Linked DNA regions of Rheinheimera salexigens. The protein of the gene in region 1 interacts with the protein of each later gene in a pairwise test. Links are inferred from orthologs where the notes say so. Each region holds a gene or a part of one and is shown on either strand. Other genes may lie near its edges.

Region 1 (4,087 bases):
TTTATCAATAAAATCATAAAGTAAAGAAGACTTAGCTTGGTTACGCGTTGCCATTTCGGTTACGCCACCTTGCTGTTTTAGCCATTTAAAAACTAAACCTGCTAGATACCAAGCAAAAGTTGGCGGCGTGTTATACATGCTGTCGTTTTCTGCCGCGAGGCGATAATCTAAAACCGATGGAATAGTGTTATTGGCTGCAGGTAATAAATCTTCGCGAACTATCGCCAGTGTTAGTCCTGATGGTCCAATATTTTTTTGCGCACCGGCATAGATAACACCGTAGCGATTAATATCAATTGGCCGCGATAATATGGTTGAAGATAGATCGGCAACAATGGTCTTATCTGTTGTAGGTAACGAGGTAAATTCTAGACCATCGACGGTTTCATTTGGGCAGCAATGTACATAACTAGCATCACTTGATAACGTCCAATCTTCTGGAGCCACTAAACTACGTAAGCCTAGATCAGATTGACAACGAATATCTAGGGCGTTGATGTTGCCATATTTTTTAGCTTCAGCCACGGCTGATTTTGACCAAGCACCTGAGATTAAATAATCAGCACTTTGGCCTGGCTGTAACAAGTTTAAAGGCACCGCTGAAAATTGACCACGACCACCTCCATGCATAAAAAGCACTTTATAATTATCGGGTATGGTTAATAAGTCGCGAAAATCTTGTTCCGCTTGCGCTGCCATGGCAATAAAACTATCACTGCGGTGACTTATTTCCATCACCGAGCAACCTTGCTGCTGCCAATTTAAAAGTTCTTGTTGTGCTTGTTGCATTACTGCTACCGGCAACATGGCCGGACCGGCGCAAAAATTAAAGCTGGTCATCTTGTATTACTCGCTCCTAGGGATAACATTTAATTTAACAGGCCAAGCTTGTTGTTGTAAGTGCTTAAAACTAAAAACGAGCGCTAATTGCGCTCGTTTTTATTCAGTCACTGTTATTATGCAGGGTCTTCTGTTTCATCATCAACATCATCGACATCTATTTCATCATCGATATCTGATTCATCTTCATCTTCATCTTCATTAATATCAGTATCATCTAAGTCAGTTTCGTCTAGAACTGCCTCAGCTACAGGTGCTGCAATGGCAGTCGCGTTAACGTCGCCCTCTGCAAGCTCTGCACCAGCTTCAAGCAAGTCAGCTTCTGTTAGCTGAATTTCATCAATTCGAGCTAAACCTACTACTTTTTCTAGTTCGGCAGTGCGAATTAAGATTACGCCCTGAGTATTACGGCCGACTTCTGACACTTCTAACACACGAGTACGAACTAAGGTACCGCGGTTAGAAATCATCATGATTTCGTCCAGTTCACTGACTTGAGTAGCACCTATCACTAAACCATTACGCTCAGAGACTTTAATAGAAACTACACCTTGGGTGGCACGGTTTTTAGCTGGATATTCAGCTAACGCCGTACGTTTACCGTAACCATTTTCTGTTACTGTTAAAATTGGGCAGTCGCCGTTAGGAATAATTAACGATACGACCGATCCGCCTTCACGTAAACGAATACCGCGTACGCCGGTTGCAGTACGACCCATGCTGCGTACTTTGTCTTCAGTAAAGCGTACTACTTTACCGTCGTCAGAGAACAACATAATTTCATTACTACCGTCTGTTAAGCCAACATCAATTAAGTGGTCACCTTCATTTAGGTTAACCGCAATAATACCGTTAGAGCGCGGACGAGAATATTCTGTTAATGCAGTCTTTTTAACTGTGCCGTTTGCGGTTGCCATAAACACATACTTACCTTCTTCGTATTCACGAACCGGTAAAATAGCGTTGATGCGTTCGCCGTCTTCAAGTGGCAAGATATTAATAATTGGCTTACCACGTGCGGTACGACTAGCTAACGGTAATTGATACACTTTTAACCAATACATACGACCACGGTTTGAGAAACATAAAATCGTGTCATGCGTACTAGCGATAAGTAACTTATCAACAAAGTCTTCATCTTTTACTGTGGTAGCGGCTTTACCTTTACCGCCGCGACGTTGCGCTTCGTAATCAGATAAAGCTTGGTATTTGGCATAACCTAGGTGCGATAAGGTTACTACTACATCTTCTTCAGCAATTAAATCTTCCATATTGATATCAAGCATATTGTCTTGAATATCAGTACGACGCTCATCACCGTATTGCAGTTTAGCGGCTTCTAATTCTTCGCAAATTACTTCCATTAAACGCGATGGCGTATTAAGGATAAATAGTAGCTCTGCAATAAGTTCTAATAGCTGCTTATACTCGTCTAGAATTTTTTCATGTTCTAAACCGGTTAATCGGTGTAAGCGCAAATCAAGAATGGCTTGGGCTTGTTGTTCGGTTAAGAAATATTGATTGTCACGAATACCAAAATGTTCTTCTAACCATTCTGGGCGTGCCGCATCTTGGCCAGCGCGCTCTAACATGGCGCTAACATCACCTAACAACCAACCGCGCTCAACTAAACTTACTTTAGCTTCAGCTGGGCTGTTTGATTTTTTGATTAGCTCAATAATTTCATCGATATTAGCCAACGCAATGGCTAAACCTTCTAATATATGGGCTCTATCACGGGCTTTACGTAAGTCGAAAACGGTACGACGAGTCACCACTTCACGACGGTGTAAAATAAAGCACTCTAGCATTTGCTTTAAGCCAAGCAGTTTTGGTTGGCCTCTATCGAGTGATACCATGTTTATGCCAAACACCGCTTGCATCTGGGTATTACGATACAGCTGGTTTAGCATTACTTCAGATGACTCACCGCGTTTCAGTTCTATAACAATACGCATACCGTCTTTATCAGACTCGTCGCGTAAAGCTGAGATGCCTTCTATACGCTTCTCTTTAACTAACTCGGCAATTTTTTCAATTAAGCGTGCTTTATTAACTTGATATGGGATCTCGTTAACAATAATGGTTTCGCGGCCGGTTTTTTCATCGGTTTCGATTAGGGTTTTAGCGCGAATGTATACTTTACCCCGACCCGTCGCATAGGCTTCTTCAATCCCTTTACGGCCGTTAATAATACCGGCAGTTGGGAAGTCTGGGCCTGGGATATGCTGCATTAACTCATGCAGTTCAATATCAGGATTGGCGATAATGGCTAAACAGCCATTAATTACTTCAGTGATATTGTGTGGCGGAATGTTAGTCGCCATACCTACCGCAATACCTGAAGAGCCGTTAATTAGTAAGTTAGGGATCTTGGTCGGCATAACCGCAGGGATCATTTCTGTACCATCATAGTTAGGTACAAAGTCTACGGTTTCTTTATCAAGATCGGCTAGTAGCTCATGCGCTATGCGTGACATCCTAACTTCGGTATAACGCATTGCCGCTGCCGAGTCGCCGTCAACAGAACCAAAGTTACCTTGGCCATCAACTAGCATGTAGCGTAACGAAAAGGGCTGTGCCATACGCACTATCGTGTCGTATACAGCGCTATCACCGTGCGGGTGGTATTTACCAATAACATCACCCACAACGCGGGCAGATTTTTTATAGGCTTTATTCCAGTCATTACCCAGTTCTTTCATCGCAAATAACACGCGACGGTGAACCGGTTTTAACCCGTCCCTTACGTCTGGTAAGGCGCGGCCAACAATGACACTCATTGCATAGTCGAGGTAGGAGTTTTTTAGCTCATCTTCGATATTAATAGGAACTATTTCTTTGGCCAGATCTGTCATAAAACGCTAATTTCCCTTAAATCAGATAGATAACTCGCTTTTATCTGTATTATCTAGTGCGAGGCAACACGTGATTCTACCACATAAAATTAAGCTTGCCATGTTTCAGTGTTAGCTTTAGTTAACGCTTGAGTTAATGCTATAGTTTGCTGAAATAGATCAAGGCTTTATAATAGGCAAAATTCCTTAGGTAGCCATATATGACCATTCATACCAATGTAGATCCAGCAGAAATTGCTAAATTTAATGATATTGCGTCGCGCTGGTGGGATCCAGCAGGTGAATTTAAGCCATTACATTTATTAAACCCAGTGCGTTTAAGCTATATAAGCGATCAAGTGCAAGGTGTGTTTGGTAAAACCATCGTAGATGTGGGCTGTGGTGGCGGT
Region 2 (16,519 bases), 1.7 Mb from region 1 along the record:
CTGTTAGCATTGCTACAGCAAAACTTTGCTCAAGATAGTAGAATGGGCTTTACCCAGTATGGCCCACAAAAAGCTGATTTAAAGCTTAAAGTTGAACAGCAGGCGGTAGAAGAAGAATTATCACGCGGCCAGCTAAAAGTGTTACTATTTGCGTTAAAGATTGCGCAAAATAATTTGATACGCGATAACGGTCAAAAACAGCCGTTATTGTTGATAGATGATTTAACGTCGGAATTAGATCAACACTCTACCCGACAAATATTTAGTTACTTACGCAATATAAACTCACAGGTTTTTATTACTGCAATTAACGCTGATCAGATTTCACCGCACATTGGTACTGATAAAGTAGCAATGTTCCACGTGGAACATGGTCAGATAACAGCACGGACAGATGATGATGGCCGAACAACATAATTACGATTCCTCGAGTATTAAAGTATTAAAAGGACTGGATGCAGTTCGTAAAAGACCCGGTATGTATATTGGGGATACCGATGATGGCTCGGGTTTACACCACATGGTCTTTGAAGTCGTCGATAATGCTATCGATGAAACCTTAGCCGGACACTGTACAGATATTTGGGTCACTATCCATAGTGATGGTTCGGTATCTGTGCGTGATAACGGTCGTGGTATTCCAACCGATATTCACGAAGAAGGTGTTTCAGCCGCTGAAGTGATCATGACAGTACTACATGCTGGCGGTAAGTTTGATGATAACTCTTATAAAGTATCAGGCGGACTGCATGGTGTAGGTGTATCAGTGGTAAATGCTTTGTCAGATAAATTAGAACTGACTATTCGTCGTAAAGGCGAAGTGCATAACCAGATATACCGTTTAGGCGTGCCGCAGGCGCCGTTAGCCATAATTGGTGAAACGGAAGATACCGGTACTTCTTTACGCTTTTGGCCTAGCCCAACAGTGTTTACTAACTTAGATTTTCATTACGATATATTAGCAAAGCGTTTACGTGAGTTATCTTTCTTAAACTCAGGTGTCAGCATTATTTTAGCTGATGAGCGCAATGATAAAAAAGATCACTTTAAGTATGAAGGCGGTATCGAAGCATTTGTTCAATACTTAAATCGTAATAAAACCAGCATTCACCCTAAAGCGTTTTATTTTACCGATCAGCGAGATGATGGTATTTCGGTAGAAGTTGCTATGCAATGGAACGATACCTATCAAGAAAACGTATTTTGTTTTACAAACAATATTCCGCAGCGCGATGGTGGAGCTCACTTAGCGGGCTTTCGTGGCGCTTTAACCCGTGTACTCAATAGTTATATTGAGCATGAAGGTTATGCCAAAAAAATGAAAGTGTCTGCTACCGGTGATGACGCCCGTGAAGGTTTAACGGCGGTTGTTAGTGTTAAAGTGCCAGATCCAAAGTTTAGCTCGCAAACTAAAGATAAGTTAGTGTCATCAGAAGTGCGCTCAGCAGTAGAAGGCGTGATGCATGAAAAACTTAATGAATACCTATTAGAAAACCCTGCTGATGCTAAAATTATTGTCGGCAAAATAGTCGACGCCGCGCGTGCGCGTGAAGCGGCTCGTAAAGCACGAGAAATGACGCGACGTAAAGGCGCTTTAGATATTGCAGGTTTACCCGGTAAACTTGCCGATTGCCAAGAAAAAGATCCGGCATTATCTGAACTATATATAGTGGAAGGTGACTCTGCTGGCGGTTCAGCCAAGCAGGGGCGTAATCGTAAAAACCAAGCTATATTGCCACTTAAAGGTAAGATCCTTAACGTAGAAAAGGCCCGTTTTGATAAAATGCTTTCTTCGCAAGAAGTAGGCACTTTAATCACAGCATTAGGCTGCGGTATTGGTCGTGAAGAATATAATCCTGATAAGACGCGTTATCACAGTATTATATTAATGACCGATGCTGACGTCGATGGTTCGCATATTCGTACATTATTATTAACCTTCTTTTACCGTCAAATGCCAGAGCTTATTGAGCGAGGCTATATTTACATTGCTCAGCCACCTTTATATAAAGTTAAAAAAGGTAAGCAAGAACAATATATTAAAGACGAAGCAGGACTGACTGAGTACTTAACGACGTTAGCATTAGATGGTTCATCTTTACATGTTAATGCCGAAGCTCCGGGTATTAGTGGTGAATGGCTAGAAAAAATAGTCCGCCAGTATCATACGGTCTCTGCTACGATTGAGCGCTTAAGCCGTAAAATACCGTTTAATTTATTAAATGAATTAATTTATGTGCCAGCGCTTGATGCCGAGCAAGCTAAGTCAGAACAATATAGTGAAGATTGGGTGAAACGCTTAGTGCAGCGTTTAGATGAAAAAGAAGGCGATGGTTCTAGCTACAGCTACGCGGTTCATGAAGATCGTGAGCGGCAGTTATTCTTACCAAAAATTATTATTCGTCAGCACGGTATAGATAACGAATACTTATTACACTATGACTTTATTACGTCGCGTGATTACTTATCTATTGCCGCTTTAGGTGATGAAATACGTGACTTAATGGAAGAAGGCAGCTTTATAAAGCGTGGCGAAAAAGTTAAGCCGGTTGAAACATTCTTAGAAGCTTTAGAGTGGCTAATGAGTGAGTCGAAGCGAGGTTTATATATCCAGCGCTATAAAGGGCTAGGTGAGATGAACCCAGAACAGTTGTGGGAAACCACAATGGATCCACAAAGCCGTCGTATGCTGCAAGTGACCATTGAAGATGCAGTTGGCGCTGACCAATTATTTTCTACCCTAATGGGTGATCATGTTGAACCAAGACGTGCTTTCATTGAAGAAAATGCGTTATTCGTAGCGAATTTGGATGTATAGTCCAATTACGAAATAAAAAAAAGGGGCTTAGGCCCCTTTTTTCACTATAAAAAGCCGTTAAGCGCTACAGTTAAGTAGGGCAACTAGGTATAATTTTCAGACATTTTTTAGCGAGTTATCAAGCATGAACACGTATGATATTAAAACCTTTCAAGGCTTAATACAGACCTTACAGGACTATTGGGCTCGTCAAGGCTGCGTACTGGTACAGCCATTAGATCTAGAAGTGGGTGCCGGTACTTTTCATCCTATGACTTTTTTACGATCGCTTGGCCCAGAGCCAACTAATGCCGCTTATGTACAGCCTTGTCGTCGCCCTACGGATGGCCGTTATGGCGATAATCCAATGCGCTTACAGCAATATTATCAGTTTCAAGTCATCTTAAAACCTTCGCCTGATAATATTCAAGAACTGTACTTAGGATCACTTCAAGCATTAGGCATTGATACATTAGTCCATGATATTCGCTTTGTTGAAGATAACTGGGAATCACCCACCTTAGGCGCTTGGGGCTTAGGTTGGGAAGTGTGGCTTAATGGTATGGAAGTCACTCAATTTACCTACTTCCAACAAGTAGGTGGTATAGAGTGTAGCCCTGTTACGGGCGAAATTACTTATGGTTTAGAGCGCTTAGCGATGTATGTACAAGGCGTAGATAGTATCTATGACTTGGTCTGGACAGATGGCCCTTTTGGCTGCGTAACCTATGGTGATGTGTTTCATCAAAATGAAGTGGAACAATCAACCTATAATTTTGAGCTAGCGGATGTACCGGCATTATTTAGTTATTTTGATCAATGCGAAAAAGAAAGCCAATTTTTAATTGAAAAAGGTTTAGCTCTGCCCGCGTATGAAAAAGCGATGAAAGCATCGCATACTTTTAACTTATTAGATGCCAGACATGCGATATCTGTAACTGAACGACAACGTTATATTTTACGGGTAAGAACCCTAGCTAAGGCTTGTGCGGAAACGTACTACGCATCACGTGAGAAACTAGGTTTTCCGCTGTGTAAAAAGCCAAATACAACGTCGCAGGAGGCATAAATGAGCGCACAAGACTTTCTAGTAGAAATTGGCACAGAAGAGTTACCGCCAAAGTCGTTAGTCACCTTAGCAACAGCTTTTGCCGATAATATAAGCCAAGAGTTAGCAAAACTTGATTTAAGCCATGCAGATGTAAAATGGTATGCCGCGCCAAGAAGACTGGCTGTTGTGGTGAAAAATCTCATCGCTAAACAGGCAGATAAAGAAGTAGAAAAACGTGGCCCTGCGATTGCTGCAGCATTTGATGCTGACGGCAATGCCACTAAGGCAGCCATAGGTTGGGCTAAAGGCTGTGGTATAACGGTTGAGCAAGCAGAGCGACTAGAAACAGATAAAGGCGCTTGGTTACTGCATAAGCAAATACAGCCTGGTTCGAACACCAGCAGCTTATTAGCTGAAATTGTTACATCTGCCTTAGCTAAGCTACCAATCGCTAAACCAATGCGTTGGGGCAGTTCAAAAGTGGAATTTATTCGGCCAGTGCACAGTATTATTATGTTATACGGTAATGATGTTATTCCAGCGAATATTATGGGCAAAGACAGTAGTAATCATAGTTACGGTCACCGCTTTCATGCTCCGGCAAAAATTAAGATCCAAAATGCTGAGCATTATGAAACGGCGCTAGAGAGTGGTTATGTTATTGCTGACTTTAGCAAACGTAAAGCCATTATCGAGCAAGGTGTAACAGAAGCCGCAAAACAGTTAAATGGCCAAGCGTTAATGGATGCTGATTTATTGGATGAAGTAACTGCATTAGTTGAGTGGCCTGTCGTACTAGTCGGTAGCTTTGAACAAAGTTTTTTAGATATACCAGCAGAGCCGTTAATTTCAACCATGAAGGATAATCAAAAGTATTTTCCGGTAGTGGATGCAGCGGGTAACTTACAAAATAAATTTATCTTTGTGACTAATATTGAGAGCAAAGATCCGCAGCAAGTTATTTCAGGTAATGAAAAAGTAGTACGACCACGCTTAGCCGATGCTGAATTCTTTTTTAATACAGACCGCAAACAAACGTTGGCTTCAAGATTAGACAGTTTAAGCAGTGTGTTATTTCAAAAGCAACTGGGTACCTTAGCCGAAAAGTCTGAGCGTATTAGTCAATTAGCTGCCTATGTTGCTGAAAAAATTGGTGCTGATAAAACGGCTGCCCAGCGCGCAGGTTTACTGTCTAAAACCGACTTAATGACCAATATGGTGGGTGAGTTTCCAGAAGTACAAGGCATTATGGGCATGCACTACGCTCGATTTGATGGCGAAAATGAAACAGTCGCATTAGCCTTAAATGAGCAGTATATGCCACGGTTTGCCGGTGATCAGTTACCCACTCGTTTAGAAGGCGCAGCGGTGGCTATCGCCGATAAACTTGATAGTTTAGTGGGTATCTTTGGTATTGGCCAAGCACCAAAAGGTGATAAAGATCCGTTTGCATTACGTCGTGCTGCCATTGGTGCATTACGCATTATGGTAGATAAAGATCTTAATCTAGATTTGGTCGACATTATTGCTTTTAGCCAGCAAACCTTTGGTGATAAGTTAACTAATGCCAATGTTGCTACTGATGTTTTAGAGTTTATGTTAGGCCGATTTAGAGCCTGGTATCAAGATCAAGGTTATACCGTTGATGTTATCCAAGCGGTGTTAGCGCGTCGTCCAACGGTACCAGCAGACTTTAACCAACGGGTCAAAGCGGTTGCAGAGTTCCGTAAACTTGATGCTGCAGCTGCCTTAGCTGCTGCAAATAAACGGGTTGCTAATATCTTAGCTAAAATTGATACGGCTATTCCTGATACCGTTGATGTAAAGTTATTACAACAAGTTGAAGAGCAGGCGTTATATCAAGCAATTACAGCAGAGCAAGCAGAGCAGGCTAAGCTGCAAAGTTATACAGACGGCTTAATGCATTTAGCCAAAATGCAGCAGGTAATCGATCAGTTCTTCGATAATGTAATGGTGAATGCCGATGACGCAGCAGTAAAACTAAACCGCCAAGCGTTATTAAAACAATTAAGAGAGCTGTTTTTACAAGTCGCGGATATCTCAGTTTTGCAATAACTATGTTTTACGAGCATAAAGTAAAACTACAGCAACAATTTCCTCTATAAGCAGTAGGTAAGCTAACGTTAATACACTGAACTTTTGCGTGTTAACGTTGGCAACTTGCTTGATGCAACATAAACTTTTCCATTACAAAACTACCAGCACAACTCTACGAAACTCTTCTGCGAAAACAAACCCGAGAAAATAAGCCAAAAATACTAAGGTGCAATTAATAATATTTTTTTGTTCTATCTTATTATCGGTAATTCTTATGCTAAAGCAGTAAATATTACCGATCACATCTATCTCTAAACTTTCAATTATTATAAATCCTATATAATCAGTTGGTTATAAAATAATAATTTAACCATAATTGGTATAAAGCCTGCATTGTTATTGTTAATAATAATAAAAGAGGTGGTAAAAAATGGCTGAGATTAAATATCCACAAAACCAAATTAATCTACATATGATGTATTTAGCTTGGTACAGCCGTCGTAAAAACCGTTGCGATAACAAAGTGACTGATTTTGCCCATGCGCTAGCATTGCGCGGTATCGCTAACAAAACTGTCTTAGAGGTTGAAAATGATTTATTGGCTGATATAGCCATGCTGAATAAACCAGGCAGTGTTTATTAACTAACACTGCTTAGCAATTAAGCTAACTAAAAAGAATTTGTTTTAAAGCAGAGGTAAATATGTCTGATCAAGCAAAGCAAAAGTTTTGGCAAGCCATGGCAGCAACGCCTACGTTGATGATAAAACTACAGCAAAGTGATTTGCATAGTGAGCCTATGCAGGCGCAATTAGATAAACAGGCAAATAGCAGGTTTTGGATTTACACCACTAAAGATAATCGCATCGCTGCAGGCGGTTTGGCAATGGCACAATTTGTAAGTACAGGTCATGATGTATTTGCCTGTATTAGTGGTGAATTAGTTGAAGAAACGGATTCGCTTATTATTGATAAATATTGGAGTAAAGAGGTAGAAGCTTGGTATCCAGAAGGCAAATTAGATACTAATTTAATGATGCTGCGTTTTGAATTATCAGATGCTGAAATCTGGTTGGTTGATGCCACAACTGAAGCAAAAAATAAGTTTATACTAGGCGCAGACGTTAATCCCAATGAAGTCGGTTCACATTATAAAGTTACGCTATAAAAATATAGCTAAAGCCTAACTATCCTGTACAGATTACGTCGGCACAAATTACATCGGCATAAAATACATTCGCTACGCTAAGTAATTAATATTAATTGATTTGATTGCGACCGTTACGTTTTGATTGATACAGTTGTTGGTCCGCGAGTTTAATCGCGGTGGGCAACTGAGCTAACTGCTGACTCTCGGCAACACCAAAACTCGCGGTTACGGTATAGGCTTTATCTGTTGATAAAAGCTTTTGCTGACTGAGCTGTTGGCGAATTTTCTCAGCTACTTTAAAAGCATCTATTTTAGAGGTTTTAGGCAATAGTAATAAAAACTCTTCACCGCCAGTACGACATGCTATGTCTTGCTGGCGTAAGTGGGCTCTAAATATATTAGCGATTACTTTTAATACTTCATCGCCAGCTTGATGACCAAATTTATCATTAAGTTGCTTAAAAGAGTCTATATCACATGCAATCACTGCCAGTGGAAAAAACACGTCTGGTTGTAAATTAAAGCTTTGCATAAGGTTAGCATCAATAAATCTGCGATTAGCTAATCCTGTAAGAGGATCGGTATTCGCTTGTTGTTCTTTATTATGTTGCAATAACTCCATAGCTTGATGGCTTTGTTCACGGAAATATTCATTAATCCAACATGCAAGAATCACAATCAGCAAAGAGGTGATAAATCGGCTTTGCTCCGCATTTTTATAATGGGCTAACGCCAAGTCAGGTACAAATAATATAATAGCCAGCGCACTAGTTAATAAAACGTTACTAATTAAGGCATTACGAACGCCAAGTAAACCAAAAAGTATGGCAGGAAACGGGAAAACCCAATATAAAGCAGTATTATTAAAGCCTCCTATAAAGACCAGACCAAGTACAAAAGCAGCGACTAAAATAGCTTCAATATTACAAGCAAGATTAAGATTATTGTTATAGTGAAAGTAGGTAATATTAAGCAAAAAAGCTGTTGCAGTAATAAATAAAACCATCGGTAAAATAGGATCGACAGCCCCTAAATTTTTAAAGGCATAAATATACATCACGGCACTGGTTATATAACTGACAAAAAGTAATATATAGCGCCGTCGGCGGCTATCGATAAATTGCGCTTGATTAACACTGTCTATGCTAAATTTTGACTGCAATTTTAAATCCAACTAATTACCTTACTTTGATGCTAGCATAAAATAGTGCTAGTTGAGAATTTACCATATTGAATATATCAAAGAATTTAATAACATCTTTTCTAGTTTATCTAACCGTTGTATATGCACACGAAATGTAACACTGCTATGCAGTAGAATTGACGCAAGTTAAGTTGGTATTTACAAGCATTTAGAAAACTTTAGCTTGCTAAGCGATTAAGCAGTTAAATAGTTGCTTTAAATTTTTAATCAATTAAATTAACTAGTTGCAAAAACCTTGCTGGGTTAAATTATAAACAGGGAAGTATACAGTTGAAGAAAATATTACTAATAGCATTAATAGGCTACGGCGGTTGGCAGTTTTATCAAAAGCAAAGCGTTGCTCAGCCTGTTACGGAGCCAACGGTTCAGGTGCTGCCAGATTATACCGTACCATTGCAAAAAGCTCGTGAAGCAGCAAGCCTGTTACAGTTTCGATGTGATGGGCGGCAACACTGTAGTCAGATGAAATCTTATGATGAAGCGGTATTTTTTTTAAGGAACTGTCCAGATACCAAGATGGATGGAGACAATGATGGCATTCCTTGTGAAAGACAATTTAATAAAGGCTAGATTATTGCACTAGCCTTTTTTAACCACATATTTATACGGTAGTTCTGTGGTATCGCTGGCTAATAACTGGTGGTCCATAAAACGACAAAAAGCCGGAATATCCCGAGTGGTAGCAGGGTCGTCAGCAATAATTAATAGGCTTTGGCCAGACTGCATATTACGAATGGTTAAGCGGATCATCATTACAGGCTCAGGGCAGCGCATGCCTAAAGCGTCTAATGTTTTATCTGCGCTGGTAAATAACAGCTCCATTTAAACTCCAATATAAAAAATCAATATAAATAAAAAGGACCGTAAAAACGGTCCTTATTTTAAACTATAAGAATATAAACTGCTATGTTACGGCCGTTCAAACACCGTAGCGATACCTTGGCCTAAACCAATACACATAGTAGCTAAACCAAACTTACCACCTTTATCTTCCATAATATTTATTAAGGTGGTGGCAATACGTGAACCAGAGCAACCTAATGGATGGCCTAGTGCAATAGCACCGCCATTTAAGTTAACCTTTTTATCAGCCACTTCTAGTAAGCCTAAATCTTTCATTACCGGTAAAGCTTGAGCAGCAAAAGCTTCGTTTAATTCTGCATAATCAATATCGTTTATGCTTAATCCAGCCATTTTTAAGGCTTTTTTCGATGCTGGCACCGGGCCATAACCCATAATAGACGGATCACAACCAGCAACACCCATACCGCGTACGTAAGCACGAATAGGTAGGCCAAGCGCTTTGGCTTTTTCTTCACTCATTACTAACATGCCTGAAGCGCCATCAGATAATGCTGAAGACGTACCTGCTGTTACAGTACCATTGGCTGGATCAAACACCGGACGTAATTTACTCAGGCCTTCTACTGTGGTTTCAGGACGAATAACTTCGTCATAATCCATTAGCTTTAATACGCCGTCAGCATCATGACCTTCTGTTGGTACTATTTCGTTATCAAACCGGCCTTCATCACTGGCTTGTTGGGCTAAGCGATGTGAGCGAGCGCCAAATTCATCTTGCTGCTGGCGGCTAATGCCGTGCATTTTACCTAATAACTCAGCGGTTAAACCCATCATGCCAGCGGCTTTAGCAACTGATGTTGATAAACCCGGGTGAAAGTCGACACCATGCGTCATAGGCACATGGCCCATATGCTCAACACCACCAATTAAGTACACATCGCCCATGCCGGTTTGAATGGCACGCACGGCATCGTGTAAAGCTTGCATGGATGAGCCACATAAGCGGTTAATCGTTACTGCCGGTACTGAGTGAGGAATGCCCGCTAATAATGCAGCATTACGTGCGATGTTAAAGCCTTGCTCTAACGTTTGCTGAACACAACCCCAAATAACATCATCAATATCTTCAGGGTTTAGCGCTGGATTACGGGCAACGAGTGACGCCATAATATGGGCGGAAAGTTGCTCAGCCCGAACATTACGGTACATACCATTTTTTGAACGGCCCATAGGGGTGCGAATACAATCTACTATAACTGCGTTTTTCATTATTGTGCTCCTGCGCTTAAACCGGGAAGAAACGCTGGCCAGCTTCGGCCATGGCGCGAGTTTTGTCGGTAACTTGATAGATTTCACCTAAGTGAGCGTAACTATCTGCAAGGGCGACAAAGTTAGCTAAGCCAATAGTATCAGCATAGCGTAGCGGACCACCACGGAACGGCGGGAAACCTAAACCATAAATTAAGCCCATATCAGCTTCAGCAGCTGAGGCAATAATGCCTTCTTCTAAACAACGAATAGTTTCGTTAATCATTGGGATCATGGTACGCGCGATAATGTCATCAGCTGAGAATTCTTTTTTCTCAGAAGTGCATTCAGCTAATAAACTTAATGCTTTAGCATCAATTTCTTTCTTGGTTCTACCTTTGGCATCTTTACTATAAGCATAAAAACCAAGGCCATTTTTTTGGCCGTAGCGTTCAGCTTTATACATAGCGCTTACCGGATCATGGTCTAATTTGGCCATACGTGTAGGGAAGCCATCTGCCATAACATCAGTACAATGGAAGGCGGTATCTAAACCCACTACATCTAATAAGTATGCTGGGCCCATTGGCCAGCCAAATTGTTTCTCCATCACTTTATCAACTTGCGCAAAATCAGCACCATCTAGCACTAACTTACTAAAGCCGGCAAAGTAGGGAAATAAAACCCGGTTAACGAAAAAGCCAGGGCAATCGTTAACTACGATAGGCGATTTACCCATCTTGGCGGCATAAGCGACGACAGCAGCAACGGTTTCATCGCTGGTGTCTTTACCGCGAATAACTTCGACTAAAGGCATGCGGTGTACGGGGTTAAAGAAGTGCATACCACAGAAGTTTTCTGGTCGTGTTAAGTTCGCGGCTAGAGCATTAATAGAAATAGTCGAGGTATTAGAGGTTAAAATGGCATCCTGTGCGATAATCGATTCTACTTCTTTTAACACTGCGCCTTTTACTTTTGGATTTTCGACTACGGCTTCGACAACGATATCAACATTTTTTAGCGCGTCATTGCTTAACGTCGGCGTAATAGAGGCAATAACTTTAGCCATCGATTTTACATCCAGCTTTTTACGCTCTACTTGCTTAGCTAATAAGCCACTTGCTTCAGCCATACCAAGTTCTAATGCTTTATCGGCGATATCTTTCATAACTACCGGCACGCCTTTAAGTGCCGATTGATAGGCTATACCACCACCCATAATGCCGGCACCAATGACTGCTGCCGTATTGACCGCTTTAGTGGCTGTCTTAGCAGCTTTTTTAGCCTTACCTTTAATCAGCTGATCATTTAAGAACAAGCCAATTTGCGCTGTTGCAGCATCGGTTTTAGCCAGTTTAGCAAAACCGGCATTTTCTAACGCTACTGCTTCAGCACGTTTTAAGCCGGCCGCTGCTTCAATAGTTTTAACCGCCACCATAGGTGCTGGATAATGCTTACCCGCTTTAGCCATTACCATGCCTTTAGCGGTGCTAAAGCACATGGTTGCTTCAATTTTGTTCAATTTAAGCGGTTGTAATTTTTGTTCGCGTTTTTTACGCCAATTCAGCTTGCCAGCAATAGCATCTTCAAGCATGCTAAGCGCCGCTTCTTGCAGTTTCTCTGGAGCGACAACAGCATCCACAGCGGCAAATTTTTGCGCTTGTTCAGCACTATATTGCTTACCGGTTGTGATCCACTCTAAGGCGTTATCAGCACCAATAAGTCTGGGTAAACGTGCCGTACCACCAAAACCAGGCATTAAGCCTAATTTAACTTCTGGTAAGCCTATTTGTGCACTAGTATCGGCAACACGATAATCGGACGTTAGTGACCACTCACATCCGCCACCTAGTGCAAATCCATTGATGGCAGTAATGGTAGGGACAGGTAAGTCTTCAGCAAGATCGAAGATGTCAGAGGCCTGTTTAATCCATGGAATTAATTCTGCTTCATCACGCTGAAATATTGTTAGAAATTCGGTAATATCGGCGCCAACAATAAAGGTACTTTTTTCACTAGAAAAAATAACACCTTGTAATGCTTTGTCAGCGTGCAGTAATTCTAAGGCTGATTTACAATCAGTTAGTGTTTGCTGATCAAATTTATTGACAGAGCCTTTAGCATTGAAAGTAAAACGGGCGATGCCAGGTTTAATATAAACAACACTAATGTTGTCACTCTGGTAGATCATAACGGTGCTCCTTGGTCGCGTAGGTTGAATTGTCGCAACTGGTACGATGAGGTTTCACAACCAGTGTGTCGTGGTTTAATAAAAATTTCAACCGCTATTTAAACGCTTGTTTGAATTGAATTGCAATAATAACTGTCAACTATAGCCGCTATTTTATATTTTTTATGTTTTTAGGAGTGAGATTGTGAGACGAGCTCTTTATTTTATCAGTATTTGTTTAGGTGTTACCGTGGCTAACGCAAGCCTTGCTGAAGAGCAAACCTTGCGTGCTGAGTTTAGTCAGGCGGAATTAAAAATAGCGAGTATGAGTGCTGTAGATGCACAAACCACCTTAGAAAAATTTGCAGATTATCCATTACAGCCCTATTTAGAATTGCAGCGTTTAAAGCATCACCTTACGGCTGATCAGCGCATAGCTGAATATTTACAGCGCTATAACAATAGCCCTATGGATTGGCCATTAAGAAAGCCTTGGTTATTTGATTTAGCCAAACGCAAGCAAAGCAAACTGTTTTTAGCTAACTATAACGGCTCATCAGACACTGAATTAGAGTGTTATCATTTACGGTTTAAATTGGCCCAGCCAGACGTCGATAAAGCCTCTATTTGGCCTCAAGTAACTAAGCTATGGACCGTAGGTAAGTCACAACCGAATGTTTGCGATGCTCTGTTTACCGCGTGGCGTGATGCTGGGCAACAAACAACAGCTATTGTGTGGCAACGTTTGCGCTTAGCTGCTGAAGGCGGTACGGCGAGTTTAGTGCCGTACTTAAAATCGTTATTACCGGCTGAACAGCAATATTTAGCCGAAATGTATCGGCAAACCCGAATTAATCCCAGTGTAATTGCCAAGCCTAAATTTTTTGCTTTAAAGAAGCCGCAAGAACGTGACATTTTAGCCTATGGCTTAAAGCGGTTAATTTGGCGAGATGCCGATAAAGCCCTAGCGACTTGGCAGCGCTTTATTAATGATCCTTATTTTACGCCAGCTCAGCGATTAGATGTCCAGCGCCAGTTTGCCATTGCCTTAGCAAATAGAGGGGATGAGCGTGCCAGCAACTGGTTTAAACAATTACCGCCAGAGCTACTTGATGATACGTTAGCCCAGTGGCAAGTTGGCAGTTTATTATTACAATTAGATTGGCCAGCGGTGCAACGCACTATTGAAGCTTTTCCAGCCGAGCTTGCGGGCAACATTCGCTGGCAATACTGGCTAGCGCGGGCATATGAACAGCAAGGTATGGCAGATAAAGCTAAGGTATTATTTGAACAGTTAGCACTGCAACGGCACTTTTACGGCTTTATGTCAGCGGCCAAACTGGGCTTGCCGCCAAGCTTAGCTCATGCGCCGGTCACCGTCAGTGATGAAGAGCTGCATATCTTAAAGCAACATCCCGCAGTATTGCGTGCCCAAGAGTGGTTAGCGTTAAAGCGTAATACCGAGGCACGTCGGGAATGGAACTATTTACAGAACAATGCCACTGAACAACAAAAGTTGGTGTCAGCAAAATTAGCTCATCAATTGCAGTGGTATGACCGAGCAATATTTTCATTGGCCGATGTCGGTTATTGGGATGACATAGAATTACGTTTTCCGCTGGCCTATCAAAATGAAATAAACCAAGGGGCAGAAAAAGCTCAAGTGGCTTCCGGTTGGGCGATGGCAATTGCGCGTCGCGAGAGCTCTTTTATGTCTGATGCTCGCTCACCCGTAGGGGCGCAAGGTTTAATGCAATTAATGCCAGCAACAGCAAAAGAAGTGGCGAAAAAGCCCGTGTCATTAGCGCAACTGAATGATCCTTTGCAAAATATAGATTATGGTACTTATTACTTAAATTATTTAATGCAGCGTAATGACGGTAATTTATTGATGGCTACCGCAGCTTATAATGCTGGCTATAGTCGCGTTAAACAATGGATACCACAAGACTATGCATTACCCGCGGATGTCTGGGTGGAAACCATTCCTTATCGCGAAACCCGAGAGTATGTAAAAGCCGTTATGGCCTATTATCAAATTTATAATATTCGACTTAATGCTAATAATGACGTGTTTCAACCGCTGTTAACAATGCAGATTGGGGTCAGAGTAGATTAATGCTATGATACATCGGATGTTTTTTAGTCAACAGGTCAGACACTTATGACACTTTTATATCAAGCGCTGTACCCGGCGCATATTGCTGAGTTGCAGCAACGGGTACAACAATTACTCGCCCGAGAAGGCTTAGATGCTTTAGTTATTCACTCGGGCCAAACTAAACGTCGATTTTTAGATGATATGGATTACCCGTTTCATGTTAATCCACAGTTTAAAGCTTGGTTGCCGGTAATTGATAATCCACACTGCTGGTTAATTGTTGACGGTGTGAATAAACCAAAGTTGATTTTTTATCGACCTAAAGATTTTTGGCATAAAGTACCTGACGAGCCGCATGATTATTGGGCTGAGCAATTTGATATTCAGCTATTAGAAAAAGCTGAAAGTGTTGAAACCTTTTTGCCTTATGACAAAGCTAATTTAGCTTATATTGGCGAATATATTGAAGTTGCTCAAGCGCTGGGCTTTACTGAAATAAATCCTGAGCCAGTATTAAATTATTTGCACTTTCATCGGGTATATAAAACCCCTTATGAACTGGCGTGTTTACGTATCGCTAATAAAATTGCCGTAGACGGTCATCAAGCTGCTAAAAGTGCTTTTTTTGCCGGTGGTAGTGAGTTTGATATTCAACAAGCGTATTTAACCAGTGTTGAACAAACCGAAAACGAAGTGCCTTATGGCAATATAGTGGCGTTAAATCGCAATGCCGCCATTTTGCATTACACCGGTTTAGAGCGTCGCACGCCAATACAACGGCACTCATTTTTAATTGATGCCGGTGCGTCGTTTAATGGTTATGCAGCAGACATAACACGTACTTATAGTGCTGAACGAAATAATGAGTTTGATGAATTAATTAGTGCAGTTAATCAGGCGCAGTTGGCGTTAATCGATCAATTAAAACCAGGTGCTAAATATGGTGACCTGCATGTTAATTGTCATCAGCATATTGCCACTATTTTGCATCAGTTCGATTTTGTAAAATTAGCTCCAGACGCCATGCTTGAGCAGCAAATTACGCGCAGCTTTTTCCCGCATGGTTTAGGTCATCACTTGGGTTTACAAGTGCATGATGTCGGCGGATTTATGGCTGACGAACGTGGCACTAGCGTAGCGGCTCCAGAAGGTCACCCCTATTTACGTTGCACTCGCGCGATAGAAGCGAATATGGTATTTACTATTGAGCCGGGATTATATTTTATTGATAGTTTGCTGGCTGATTTAGCCGAAACAGAATTTACTCAATATATTAATTGGCAAAAAATAGATCGCTTTAGGCAATATGGCGGCATTCGCATTGAAGACAATATCATTGTCCATCGCGAGCGCAATGAAAATATGACTCGTGAATTAAAACTGGACTAAGTCTTAAGGACGCCACAAGGTATGCAGTACCGTTCGATAATTCGGATCCTGGGATTGCTGATAGCAATGTTCAGTATCACTATGATACCACCTGCTTTTGTTGCGTTAGGGTATAACGACGGTGCTGGCGTACCTTTTTTATTGTCATTTTTATTATGCTTATTTATCGGCTTTATGATTTGGTATCCACACCGAAAACACCGAGCTGAATTAAAAGTACGCGACGGTTTTTTAATTGTTGCCTTGTTTTGGGTCGTATTAGGCGCTGTAGGTGCTATCCCTTTTATGTTGGCGTCAAACCCTAGCTTAAGTTTAGCCAGTGCGATGTTTGAAGCGTTTTCTGGTTTAACCACAACGGGTGCGACGGTGTTAACCGGCATTGAATTTTTACCGAAAGCTATTTTATATTATCGGGCCCAGCTGCAATGGTTGGGCGGTATGGGGATCATTGTTTTAGCAGTAGCTATTTTGCCGATGTTAGGTGTTGGGGGCATGCAGCTATATCGGGCTGAAACACCCGGACCGGTAAAAGATAATAAAATGACGCC

Evidence for each region.
Region 2: the proteins of gyrA (region 1) and gyrB interact in binary tests that used the Escherichia coli proteins (3 or more experiments, as listed by UniProt). The link is inferred for Rheinheimera salexigens from one-to-one orthologs.

What each region holds. Positions count from the first base shown.
Region 1 is NZ_MKEK01000001.1:1,919,120-1,923,206, reverse strand. Bases 757-4,087 are described here. They hold gyrA (DNA gyrase subunit A), read right to left. Parts: upstream 3,699-4,087; coding sequence 957-3,698; downstream 757-956. Other genes in these bases: ubiG (bifunctional 2-polyprenyl-6-hydroxyphenol methylase/3-demethylubiquinol 3-O-methyltransferase UbiG), read left to right, coding at 3,899-4,087; serC (3-phosphoserine/phosphohydroxythreonine transaminase), read right to left, coding at 757-840. In the rest of the region: more of serC, read right to left, coding at 1-756. UniProt on the Escherichia coli protein: A type II topoisomerase that negatively supercoils closed circular double-stranded (ds) DNA in an ATP-dependent manner to maintain chromosomes in an underwound state.
Region 2 is NZ_MKEK01000001.1:199,589-216,107, reverse strand. What follows is about bases 1-3,109. They hold gyrB (DNA topoisomerase (ATP-hydrolyzing) subunit B), read left to right. Parts: upstream 1-400; coding sequence 401-2,818; downstream 2,819-3,109. Other genes in these bases: glyQ (glycine--tRNA ligase subunit alpha), read left to right, coding at 2,943-3,109; recF (DNA replication/repair protein RecF), read left to right, coding at 1-417. Also shown: more of glyQ, read left to right, coding at 3,110-3,866; glyS (glycine--tRNA ligase subunit beta), read left to right, coding at 3,867-5,924; BI198_RS01050 (hypothetical protein), read left to right, coding at 6,337-6,549; BI198_RS01045 (pyridoxamine 5'-phosphate oxidase family protein), read left to right, coding at 6,609-7,073; BI198_RS01040 (GGDEF domain-containing protein), read right to left, coding at 7,165-8,217; BI198_RS16180 (excalibur calcium-binding domain-containing protein), read left to right, coding at 8,530-8,829; sulfurtransferase TusA, read right to left, coding at 8,839-9,081; acetyl-CoA C-acyltransferase FadA, read right to left, coding at 9,169-10,332; fatty acid oxidation complex subunit alpha FadB, read right to left, coding at 10,349-12,502; BI198_RS01015 (transglycosylase SLT domain-containing protein), read left to right, coding at 12,687-14,600; pepQ (Xaa-Pro dipeptidase), read left to right, coding at 14,646-15,971; BI198_RS01005 (TrkH family potassium uptake protein), read left to right, coding at 15,993-16,519. UniProt on the Escherichia coli protein: DNA gyrase negatively supercoils closed circular double-stranded DNA in an ATP-dependent manner to maintain chromosomes in an underwound state.